DNA from 3 places in the Streptomyces sp. NPDC088915 genome. Region 1 is predicted to be linked to each of the others. Evidence: riboswitches for the same ligand, from Rfam matches in the RefSeq annotation. Region 1 holds a riboswitch; each other region holds the start of a gene.
What was found. Region 1 has a riboswitch for cobalamin ahead of ACIP5O_RS30625 (ABC transporter substrate-binding protein). Riboswitches for the same ligand answer to the same signal wherever they lie in the genome.

Region 1 (3,266 bases):
GCCCAGACCAGGAAGACCGCTCCGGCCAGGGCGGTGACCGGCAGGAGCCGGGCGTGCCCGGGGCCCGCGAGCGCGCGGGCGGCGTGCGGCAGGACGAGTCCGACGAAGCCGACGGCCCCGGCGGCGGAGACCAGGGCGGCCGTCAGGAGCGCGGTGACGCACAGGAGGACGAGCCGGGTCCGGGCGACGGCGACGCCGAGCGAGGCTGCGGCCTCCTCCCCGAAGGCGAACGCGTCCAGGGTCCGCGCGTGTCCGACGCAGATCACCAGGGCCGCCGCGAGGACCCCGAGGCACACCCACACGTCGTTCCAGCCGGCCCCGGCGAGGGAGCCGAGCAGCCAGAAGAGGACGCCCCGGGTGGTCTCCGCGTCGGCGGCCGTCATCACGACGAAGGAGGTGAGGGCCGAGAAGAGCTGCATGGCGGCGACCCCGGAGAGGACCACACGGTCCGTCGAGCCGCCGAGGGTGTGGCTGAGCAGCAGCACGAGCGCGAAGGAGCAGACCGCCCCGAGGAACGCGCCGCCGGTGACGGAGAGGACTCCCCCGCCGATCCCGAGGACGACGACCGCGACCGCGCCGGTCGAGGCGCCGGAGGAGACGCCGAGGACGAAGGGGTCGGCGAGCGGGTTGCGCAGCAGCGACTGCATCACCGCGCCGCACAGGGCGAGTCCGGCGCCGCAGACGGCGGCGAGGAGGGTGCGGGGAAGCCGCAGGTCCCACACGATCCCGTCGCGGATCGGGGAGAGCGCCGGGGCGCCCCCGCCGAGGTGGGCGGCGACCGTCGACCACACGTCGGCGACGCCGATGCGGGCCGGGCCGATGGTGATGGCCACGGCGATCGACGCGGCCAGGAGCGCGAGTCCGCCCGCCGTCCACAGCAGGGCCGCGGCTCCCTTCCGTATCGAAGCGGCAGCCGGAGAGGTGGTGGCCGTCACTTCGCGGGACCGTACGAGCGGAGCGCGGCCGCCACCTTCTCGACGGCCTCGACGGTGCGGATCGTGGGGTTGAGCGCCTGGCCGCTGAGGAGCACGTACCGCTTGTTCTTGACCGCGGTCATGCTGCGGGTGACCGGGTCGGACTCCAGGAACCCGATCTTCTTGGCGGCGCTCTCGGCCGACTGCGAGCGGCGGGTGAGGTCGCCGATGACGAGGACGTCGGGGTCGCGGTCGGCGACGGTCTCCCAGTTGATCTGGGGCCACTCCTCCTTGGTGTCGTCGAAGACGTTCTTCGCGCCCAGCTCGCGGGAGACGATGCCGGGGGCGCCGCAGCAGCCCGCCATGTAGGGCGCCTCGGAGTTGGCGAACCAGTAGAGGACCGTGGCGTTTTCGAAGTCTCCACCCGAAGTCGCCTTCGTCACCCGGCCCTTGAGCTCGGCAACGAGCTCCTCGCCGCGCTCCCGGACCCCGAAGATCCGGGCCAGGTCGCGGATCTCGCCGTAGACCGTCTCCATGGTGAGCGGCCGGACGCGGACCCCGTCGCCGTCCCCGCTGTTGTCCTTGCCGACGCAATCGGTGGGCGAGAGGTACGTGGGGACGCCGAGCTGCTCGAACCGCTCGCGGGGCGCCACCCCTCCCTTGCCGAGGGTGTACGCGAAGGAGGCGGCGGCGAAGTCGGGTTCGGCGTCGAGGACCTTCTCGACGGAGGGGTAGCGGTCGGCGAGGCGCGGGACCTTCGCGTTCTCCTCCTCCAGGCCCTTGAGCACGGGGTCCGTCCAGGTGCCGGTGCCCACCATGCGGTCGGCGAGCCCGAGGGAGAGCATGATCTCCGCCGCGCCCTGGTCGAGGGCGACGGCCCGCTCGGGCGCGCGCTCGACGCGGACGGGCCGTCCGCAGTTGTCGTCGAGGGTGACCGGGTATCCGGCCTTCGCGTCTCCGGCGGCGCCGCGCGCGGGCCGGTCGGGGGCGGGTGCGGTTCCCGCGCCGCAACCGGTCGCGGTCAGGAGCAGGGCTCCGGTGAGGAACGGCACGGCGGAGCGGACGGGGTGTGCGAGCGGCACGGGACTTCCTCTGCGGCCACGGCTCATACGCGGAGCCTGTCGTACGGTGCTCCCCGGACGGGCGGGCCGCCGGGGCCGCCAGCAGGTCTTCGGACTCGGGGTCGGCCGGACGGGGCGCCTTCCCGGGCCGTCGTCGCCGCCCAGTGGCCGATGCTCCGCCCGTCGCCCTCACCGCTGCGCGTCAGTTCCGGTCTCGCACCGGATTCCCCGACCCGTGCACACACCCGTTCGGGCGCGTACAAAGGTGCGACTGGCCTCGGCACAGTACCACCGGCCCGGGGGCGCGCCCCGGGGCGCGGGGGGCGTCAGACGCGCAGTTCCCTGGCCTCGAAGCGGCCGTCCCCGAGGACCAGGACGAAGGAGACCTGCTGCCCCTCCGAGACGGTCCTGCTCTCGTCCTCGATGTCCTCCGCGCTGAACCAGACCTGCTCCTCGGAGCCGACGGGGACGACGAACCCGTATCCCCCGAGACGGTTGAAGGACTGCACGAAACCCTTGCTCCTGCCTTCCACGGCGGCCTCCTCCTCGGCGTCGGCGACGCGGGCGGGGGTCGTCCCGGCCGGGTGCGGCCGGGTCCGCGTCTCAGGGGAGGTGTACCCCGTCCGCCCGCGCTCCGCCCGTCGGGCGGTGGGCCGTGCGCGAGCACTCCGGAGGATCTCGTAGAATATTCAACAGAGGTCCGGTGCCGAAGATCCCCCGTGTTCGGCACCGGGCCTCGTCGCACGTGCGGACCGGGGCGGGGTACGGCCTCCGGGCCCGGACGGGGTACGCCTCAGGTGCCGCCCGGGTACGCGATCCTCGCCGTGATCCTGGCGATGCGCGCCGCCGTCTCCGCCGGGGAGGCCACCGGCTGGACGATGTGGCTGACGGTGAGCCGCACGACCGTCTCGACGGCGAGGCCGCGCGACTCCTCGTCCACGTCGGGCCAGGCCTCGATCGCGTACGCGTCGAGCATCGCCATCGCCGTGCCGAAGACCGGCTCCGTGCGGGTGGTGAGGTAGGCGAGGAGGTCGTCCTCGCCGCCCCGGGCCGCGACCAGGACGCTCTTGATGAGGGGGTTGTCCACGGTCTGCTGGAGCGTGTAGCCGACGCCGGCCGCCGCCGCATCCTCCAACGCGCCCCGGTGGGCGTCGAGTTCGCGCTCGATGCCGATCAGGAAGCCCTCCAGCTCGCGCTGGACCAGGGCGTTGCCGATGGCCTCCTTCGAGCCGAACTCGTTGTAGAGGGTCTGGCGGCTGATGCCCGCGGCGCGCGCGATGGAGGTCATGCG
Region 2 (3,266 bases), on a different contig from region 1:
AGGCCGTCCTCCTCGTCGATCCCGAGCCCGTGCGCGTACGGCAGGACGCCGAAGGTCCGGCGCCCGGTCAGGCCGTACAGCATGTCGAGCCCGGGTTCGAGGAGGCTCACGTCGCCCCGGAACTTGTTCACCAGGTACCCGGCGACGAGCGACTGGTCCTCGGGGGACAGCAGCGCCGTCGTGCCGAAGAACTGGGCGAAGACCCCGCCCCGGTCGATGTCCCCGACCACCACCACGGGCAGCCGCGCGGCCCGCGCCACGCCCATGTTCACGATGTCGGTGCGCCGCAGGTTGATCTCGGCCGGGCTGCCGGCGCCCTCGCAGATCACCGCGTCGTACGTGCTCCGCAGCTCCTCCAGGCACGCCATGACCGGCTCGAACAGCTCCTTCTGCCTGCCCCCGTGGTAGCCGCGCGCACTCAGCTCGCCCACCGGCTTCCCCATCAGGACGACCTGGCTGGAGCGGTCGCCGCCCGGCTTGAGCAGCACCGGGTTCATCAGCGCGGTCGGCTCGACCCGGGCGGCCTGCGCCTGCATGGCCTGGGCCCGGCCTATCTCGGCGCCCTCGCGCGTGACGAAGGAGTTGAGGGACATGTTCTGCCCCTTGAACGGCGCCACCTTCAGGCCCTTGCGGACCAGCCAGCGGCAGATCCCGGCCGTCACGACGCTCTTGCCCGCGTCGGACGTGGTCCCGGCGACCAGCAGCCCCCCGCCCCTCCCGCCCCTCATGAAGTCCTCCGCTTCCCGCGCCGCACGGCGTCGGCGATCAGACGGCCGCCCACACAGGCGGCCAGGGTCAGCGCGGTCACCCGGCGCGAGAGCGCCACCGCCCGTTCGACGTCCGCCACCTCGACGGCCCGCCCCTCCCCGTTCAGCACCGGCCGGTGCTCGACGCGCCCGCCGTACGAGAGGGTGCCCCCGAGCCGTACGCCCAACGCGCCCGCGAAGGAGGCCTCGACCGGGCCCGCGTTGGGGCTCGGGTGCTTCGACGCGTCCGCCCGCCAGGCCCGGGCGGCCCCGCGCGGATTCCCGCCGGCGACGGTCGCGAGCGCGGCCGTCAGGCGCGCGCCCGGCCAGCCGGCCAGGTCGTCGAGGCGGGCCGAGGCCCAGCCGAAGCGGCGGTACCGGGGGGACCTGTGGCCGACCATCGCGTCCAGGGTGTTGACGGCCCGGAAGCCGACGAGCCCCGGCACGCCCGCGACCGCGCCCCAGAACAGGGCGCCGACCACGGCGTCCGAGGTGTTCTCGGCGACCGACTCGACGACCGCGCGGGCCATCGCGGGACCGTCCAGGGACCGCGGGTCGCGCCCGCACAGGTGCGGAAGCCGCTCCCGGGCCACCTCCAGGTCCCCGGCGGCCAGCGCCCCGCCGATCGCACGGGCCTCCCGGCCCAGGGTCGTCCCGCCGACGACGGCCCACACGGAGGCGGCGGTCAGCGCGACGGCGGCGGCCGGCCGGTTCCGTACGGCCCGGGCGGCGAGGGCGCCGAGGGCGACGGTGGAACCGGCGCAGACGGCCGCGTGCAGGGCGCCCCAGCCGCGGTGGTCGCGGTGGAGGCGCCCTTCGACGGCGGCGGCGGTCCGGCCGAACGCGGCGACGGGGTGGCCCCGGCGGGGATCGCCGAGGAGCAGGTCGACGGCGAGGCCCGCGGCCGCGCCGTACGCGAAGACACCGGTGGCTCTGGGGCGCCCGGGCATGGCTGTGTCCTCACTCAGGGTCCGCGCCCTGGATCGACGTGACCGGCGGCGAGAGTTCCTGACTCCCGGACCCTCGGATCCGGTCACAGTGGCGGGACCGCGCCGGATTCGCACCGGACTTCCTCTGCTGCCGCCGTAATGGCCTCGGCAGTCCACCACGCGCCGAGAACGGGCGTCAACCCAGCTTTGACCTGCGGCGGCGCACTGTGCGGAGCACCACAGAGAAGCGGCCGGGCGGCCCGCACCCGAAGGTGCGGACCGCCCGGCCGGTGGAGCGGGGCCGTCAGACGACGATCAGGTAGATGCCGTACGCCACGGCCGCGAGGCACAGTCCGAAGCAGGCGTAGGCGCCGGTGCGGGCCAGGGCGGCGGAGCCGCCCCGGGCGGTGGCCTCCTCCTGCTTGGTGAGGCCGACGATGCCGAGGGAGAAGAGGCCCACCAGGGCGACGGTCGCCACGAGGCTGACTCCGAAGACGGAGCCGAGGGCTGCCCAGTCGATCTTCATGCGGTGCTTTCCTTAGACCTTCGCGGCCGGGGCCGGGGGAGCGGTCGGGTCGGTGGGGGCCGGGGCGGGGATGGTCGCCTTGAGGTCCTCGTCGGTGACGGCGGCGACGGAGCCGGCCGGCGGCGGGGTGACGGCCGCGATGGCGGTGGTCACCACGCCCGCGGGCTCGGCGTCGGAGGCGTCGAGGTCGTCGGCCGTGACGTTGTGCCGGTCGACCGGCTTGCGGCGGGACAGCGACCAGATGACGGCCGAGCCGGCCACGAGCAGGACCGCGACGGCGGCGATGCCCCAGGTGCCCTGCTTGGTGAGGAACTCGGCGCCGGCGCCGACCAGGCCCGCGGCGGGCAGGGTCAGGCCCCAGGCGACGAACATCCGGGTCGCGGTCGACCAGCGGACGACACCGCCCTTGCGGCCGAGGCCCGCGCCCATCACGGCACCCGAGCAGGACTGGGTGGTGGAGAGGGAGAAGCCGAGGTGCGAGGAGGCCAGGATGACCGTCGCGGCGCTGGTCTGGGCGGCGAAGCCCTGCTGCGGCTGGAGGTCGGTGAGGCCCTTGCCCATGGTGCGGATGATGCGCCAGCCGCCGAGGTAGGTGCCGAGCGCGATGGCGACGCCGGCGGAGACGACGACCCACAGGGGCGGGTTCGAGCCGGGGGCGACGACACCCTGGGTGACCAGGGCGAGGGTGATGATGCCCATCGTCTTCTGGGCGTCGTTGGTGCCGTGGGCGAGGGAGACGAGACCGGCGGAGGCGATCTGGCCGGCCCGGTAGCCCTTGGCCGTGGCCTTCGCCTCGGGGTTGGCCTTGATCTTGTACGTCAGCTTGGTGGCGGCCATCGCGGCGAGGCCGGCGACGACCGGCGCGGCGACGGCCGGGATGAGGACCTTGGTGACGATCGTGGAGCCGTTCACGGCCGACCAGCCGGCCGACATGACCGCGGCGCCGATGAGACCGCCGAAGAGCGCGTGGGAGGAGCTGGACGGGAGTCCGAGCAGCCAGGTCAGCAGGTTCCACAGGATGGCGCCGACCAGCGCGGCGAAGATCACCTCTGTGCGGATGCCCTC
Region 3 (3,266 bases), on a different contig from region 1:
CGCAGGGCGGTCCAGCGCTCCGGCCAGTTCAGCTCGACGTCGTAGTGGTCGGGGTGCAGCACGCCCCGGGCCGCGCGGGTCTTCTCCCAGGCCGGCAGCGGACCGCTGCGCTCGGCGAGGTCGGCGGAGGCCTCGTACGCGGCGAGCATGATCCGCTCGGCGATGCGGGTGGAGAGCGCCCGCGCCTCGGGGGAGTCGAAGGGCAGCTTCAGCTGGAAGAAGACGTCCTGGAGGCCCATGGCGCCCAGGCCGACCGGACGCCAGCGGGAGTTGGAGCGGCCCGCCTGCTCGGTCGGGTAGAAGTTGATGTCGACGACCCGGTCGAGGAAGGTGACGGCCGTGCGGACGGTCGCGTCCAGGCGCTCCCAGTCGATGTCCGAACCGACCACGAACGCGCCGAGGTTGACCGAGCCCAGGTTGCAGACCGCGGTCTCGCCGTCGTCGGTGACCTCCAGGATCTCCGTGCAGAGGTTGGAGGAGTGGACGGTGTGGCCGGGCTCGGCGGTCTGGTTGGCCGTCCGGTTCGAGGCGTCCTTGAAGGTCATCCAGCCGTTGCCGGTCTGGGCCAGGGTCCGCATCATCCGGCCGTACAGGTCGCGGGCTGGCATCGTCTTGCGGGCCAGGCCGGCCGCCTCGGCCTTGCGGTAGGCGGCGTCGAACTCCTCGCCCCACAGGTCGACGAGCTCGGGCACGTCCGAGGGGGAGAACAGCGACCACTCGGCGTCGGCGTTCACGCGGCGCATGAACTCGTCCGGGATCCAGTGCGCCAGGTTCAGGTTGTGCGTGCGGCGCTGGTCCTCGCCGGTGTTGTCGCGGAGCTCCAGGAACTCCTCGATGTCCGCGTGCCAGGTCTCCAGGTAGACCGCGGCGGCGCCCTTGCGGCGGCCGCCCTGGTTCACGGCGGCGACGGAGGCGTCGAGGGTCTTGAGGAACGGCACGATGCCGTTGGAGTGCCCGTTGGTGCCCCGGATCAGCGAACCGCGGGCGCGGATGCGGGAGTACGAGAGGCCGATGCCGCCCGCGTGCTTGGAGAGGCGCGCGACCTGGTGGTAGCGGTCGTAGATGGAGTCCAGCTCGTCCTGGGGGGAGTCCAGGAGGTAGCAGGAGGACATCTGCGGGTGGCGGGTGCCGGAGTTGAAGAGCGTGGGGGAGGACGGCAGGTAGTCCAGGCGGCTCATCAGGCCGTACAGCGCGGCCACTTCGTCGAGCGCGCGGACGCTCTCGTCCTCGGCCAGGCCGCAGGCGACGCGCAGCATGAAGTGCTGCGGGGTCTCGATCACCTTGCGGGTGATCGGGTGGCGCAGCAGGTAGCGCGAGTAGAGGGTGCGCAGGCCGAAGTAGCCGAAGCGGTCGTCGCCGGCGCGGTCGATCGTGGCGTCGAGGCGGTCGGCGTGCAGCGCGACGAACTCGGCGGTGCGGTCGGCGATCAGGCCCTCGCGGTGGCCGACGGCCACCGAGGAGGAGAAGTTCACCGAGCCCTGGGAGGCGGCCTCGTCCGCGATGGTGATGGTGAGGAGCCGGGCGGCGAGCCGGGAGTACGCGGGGTCCTCGGCGATCAGGCCGGCGGCCGCCTCGGTGGCCAGCTCGCGCAGCTCCGCCTCGTCCGCGGCGGAGCTGCGGCCGCGGAGCGCGGCGGCGGCGACCTTGCCGGGGTCGGTGTCGGGGAGATCGGCGGTGAGGTCGGTCAGGGTCCGCAGCAGTACGGTCCCGGGGCCGTCGCTCTCGACCGCGGAAGCCTCGGCCGAAGCCGGATCGGCGGGCGCGATGGTCACGTGGGGGCTCTCCCTCGCTCGGCTCGGGGCCTCGGCGGGGGAGGGCGGACGGGCGGGCGTCCAGGCATGACGCGCCGCGTCCACCGGCCCACTCCGCGAGGCCCGGACGTCTGGGCACCCGGAACGGAAGGACCGGGCGCACTGTCGGCAGGTGTTCGGACTCACCCCGGACGAAACCGCACGAAGTACACCGTTGCGGGACAGTTCCGGATTCGCGCCGGATTCCCCTGCGTCGACAGCGAGGACGAGCATACATGTGGGGGGCGCCGCTCGTGGCACCCCCCACATGTTGTGTCGTCCCCTGGACGGGACGTGGGCTCAGAAGTCCAGGGAGTAGGTGCGCAGAGAGTGATCGGGGATCGGCTCCCAGTCCCGGTGCGGGGTGCGGACGAAGCCCATCCGCTCGTAGATCCGGTGCGCCGCGACCATCTCGGCGCCCGTCGAGAGCACGATCCGGGCGCACCCCGGCAGGGCCCGCGCCCGGTCGACACAGGTCCGTACGAGCGCCTCCCCGATGCCCCGGCCGCGGGCCTCCCGGGCGACCGCGAGCATCCGGAACTCGGCCTCGCCGGGCACGGCGATGTCGGCCCACGGGGTGCCGCCCCGGGCGAAGGTCACGCCGCCGACGATCCGGCCCGCCGCGTCCCGGGTGTCCTCCGCGACGAGGACCTCGCTCTCGCGGGCCCGGCGCGCCGTGTCCCGCAGCACCTCCAGGTAGGAGTCCTCCGTCCCGTACGTCAGCAGTCCGTCGTCCAGATAGGCGCGTCCGGTCAGCTCGCCGAGCACCTCGTACTCCTCGGGCCGTACCGCCCTGATCGTGAAGTCCATGGGGGGAAGTGTGCCTGCCCGGTACGTGACGGGACCCGGGGCCTCCTGGTGGAGGTCCCGGGCCCTTTGCGTACGGCCGGCGTCAGTGGGTCGGCGCGGTGACCTTCTCCATCTCGACCTGCACGCCGGGGTCGCCGGCGTCGGCCGTGTAGTCCGACGGGGAGGTCTCGTCGACGCCCTCGGGGGCCTTGACGGCCTTGAGGACGAAGGTGAGGACCACGGTGACCACGACGTTGAGGACGAAGGCGGTGAGGCCGATGTAGCCGATCTCGCCGATGCCCGGGATCTCGGCGGAGGAGCCGCCGAAGTGCTTCTGGGTCGGGCTGGCGACGCCGTAGGCGGCGACCGTGCCGTAGACCATGCCGACGGCCCAGCCCGCGAGCAGCGCCCAGCGGTGGAACCAGCGGGTGAACAGGCCGCCGACCAGGGCCGGGAAGGTCTGCAGGATCCAGATGCCGCCGAGGAGCTGGAAGTTGATCGCGACCGTCTTGTCCATGGTGAGGACGAAGGCGAGCGCGCCGACCTTGACCAGGAGCGAGACGATCTTGGAGACCTTGGTCTCCTGCGCCGGGGTGGCGTCCTTCTTGATGAAGTCCTTGTAGATGTTCCTCGTGAAGAGGTTGGCCGCGGCGATGGACATGATCGCGGCCGGGACGAGCGCGCCGA

Region 2: another riboswitch for cobalamin. It lies ahead of ACIP5O_RS17305 (cobalamin biosynthesis protein); the one in region 1 lies ahead of ACIP5O_RS30625 (ABC transporter substrate-binding protein).
Region 3: another riboswitch for cobalamin. It lies ahead of ACIP5O_RS29235 (ribonucleoside-diphosphate reductase subunit alpha); the one in region 1 lies ahead of ACIP5O_RS30625 (ABC transporter substrate-binding protein).

The regions. Positions count from the first base shown of each region.
Region 1 covers NZ_JBIVIR010000019.1:149,693-152,958, forward strand. Annotated here, with positions in the region: gene ACIP5O_RS30620 (FecCD family ABC transporter permease) at 1-935, opposite strand, end outside; gene ACIP5O_RS30625 (ABC transporter substrate-binding protein) at 932-2,023, opposite strand; cobalamin riboswitch at 2,080-2,205, opposite strand; gene ACIP5O_RS30630 (cold shock domain-containing protein) at 2,302-2,508, opposite strand; gene ACIP5O_RS30635 (TetR family transcriptional regulator) at 2,769-3,266, opposite strand, start outside.
Region 2 covers NZ_JBIVIR010000008.1:276,368-279,633, forward strand. Annotated here, with positions in the region: gene ACIP5O_RS17300 (cobyric acid synthase) at 1-728, opposite strand, end outside; gene ACIP5O_RS17305 (cobalamin biosynthesis protein) at 725-1,696, opposite strand; cobalamin riboswitch at 1,729-1,860, opposite strand; gene ACIP5O_RS17310 (hypothetical protein) at 1,980-2,201, opposite strand; gene ACIP5O_RS17315 (anion permease) at 2,214-3,266, opposite strand, start outside.
Region 3 covers NZ_JBIVIR010000018.1:67,348-70,613, reverse strand. Annotated here, with positions in the region: gene ACIP5O_RS29235 (ribonucleoside-diphosphate reductase subunit alpha) at 1-1,772, opposite strand, end outside; cobalamin riboswitch at 1,901-2,041, opposite strand; gene ACIP5O_RS29230 (GNAT family N-acetyltransferase) at 2,091-2,600, opposite strand; gene mctP (monocarboxylate uptake permease MctP) at 2,683-3,266, opposite strand, start outside.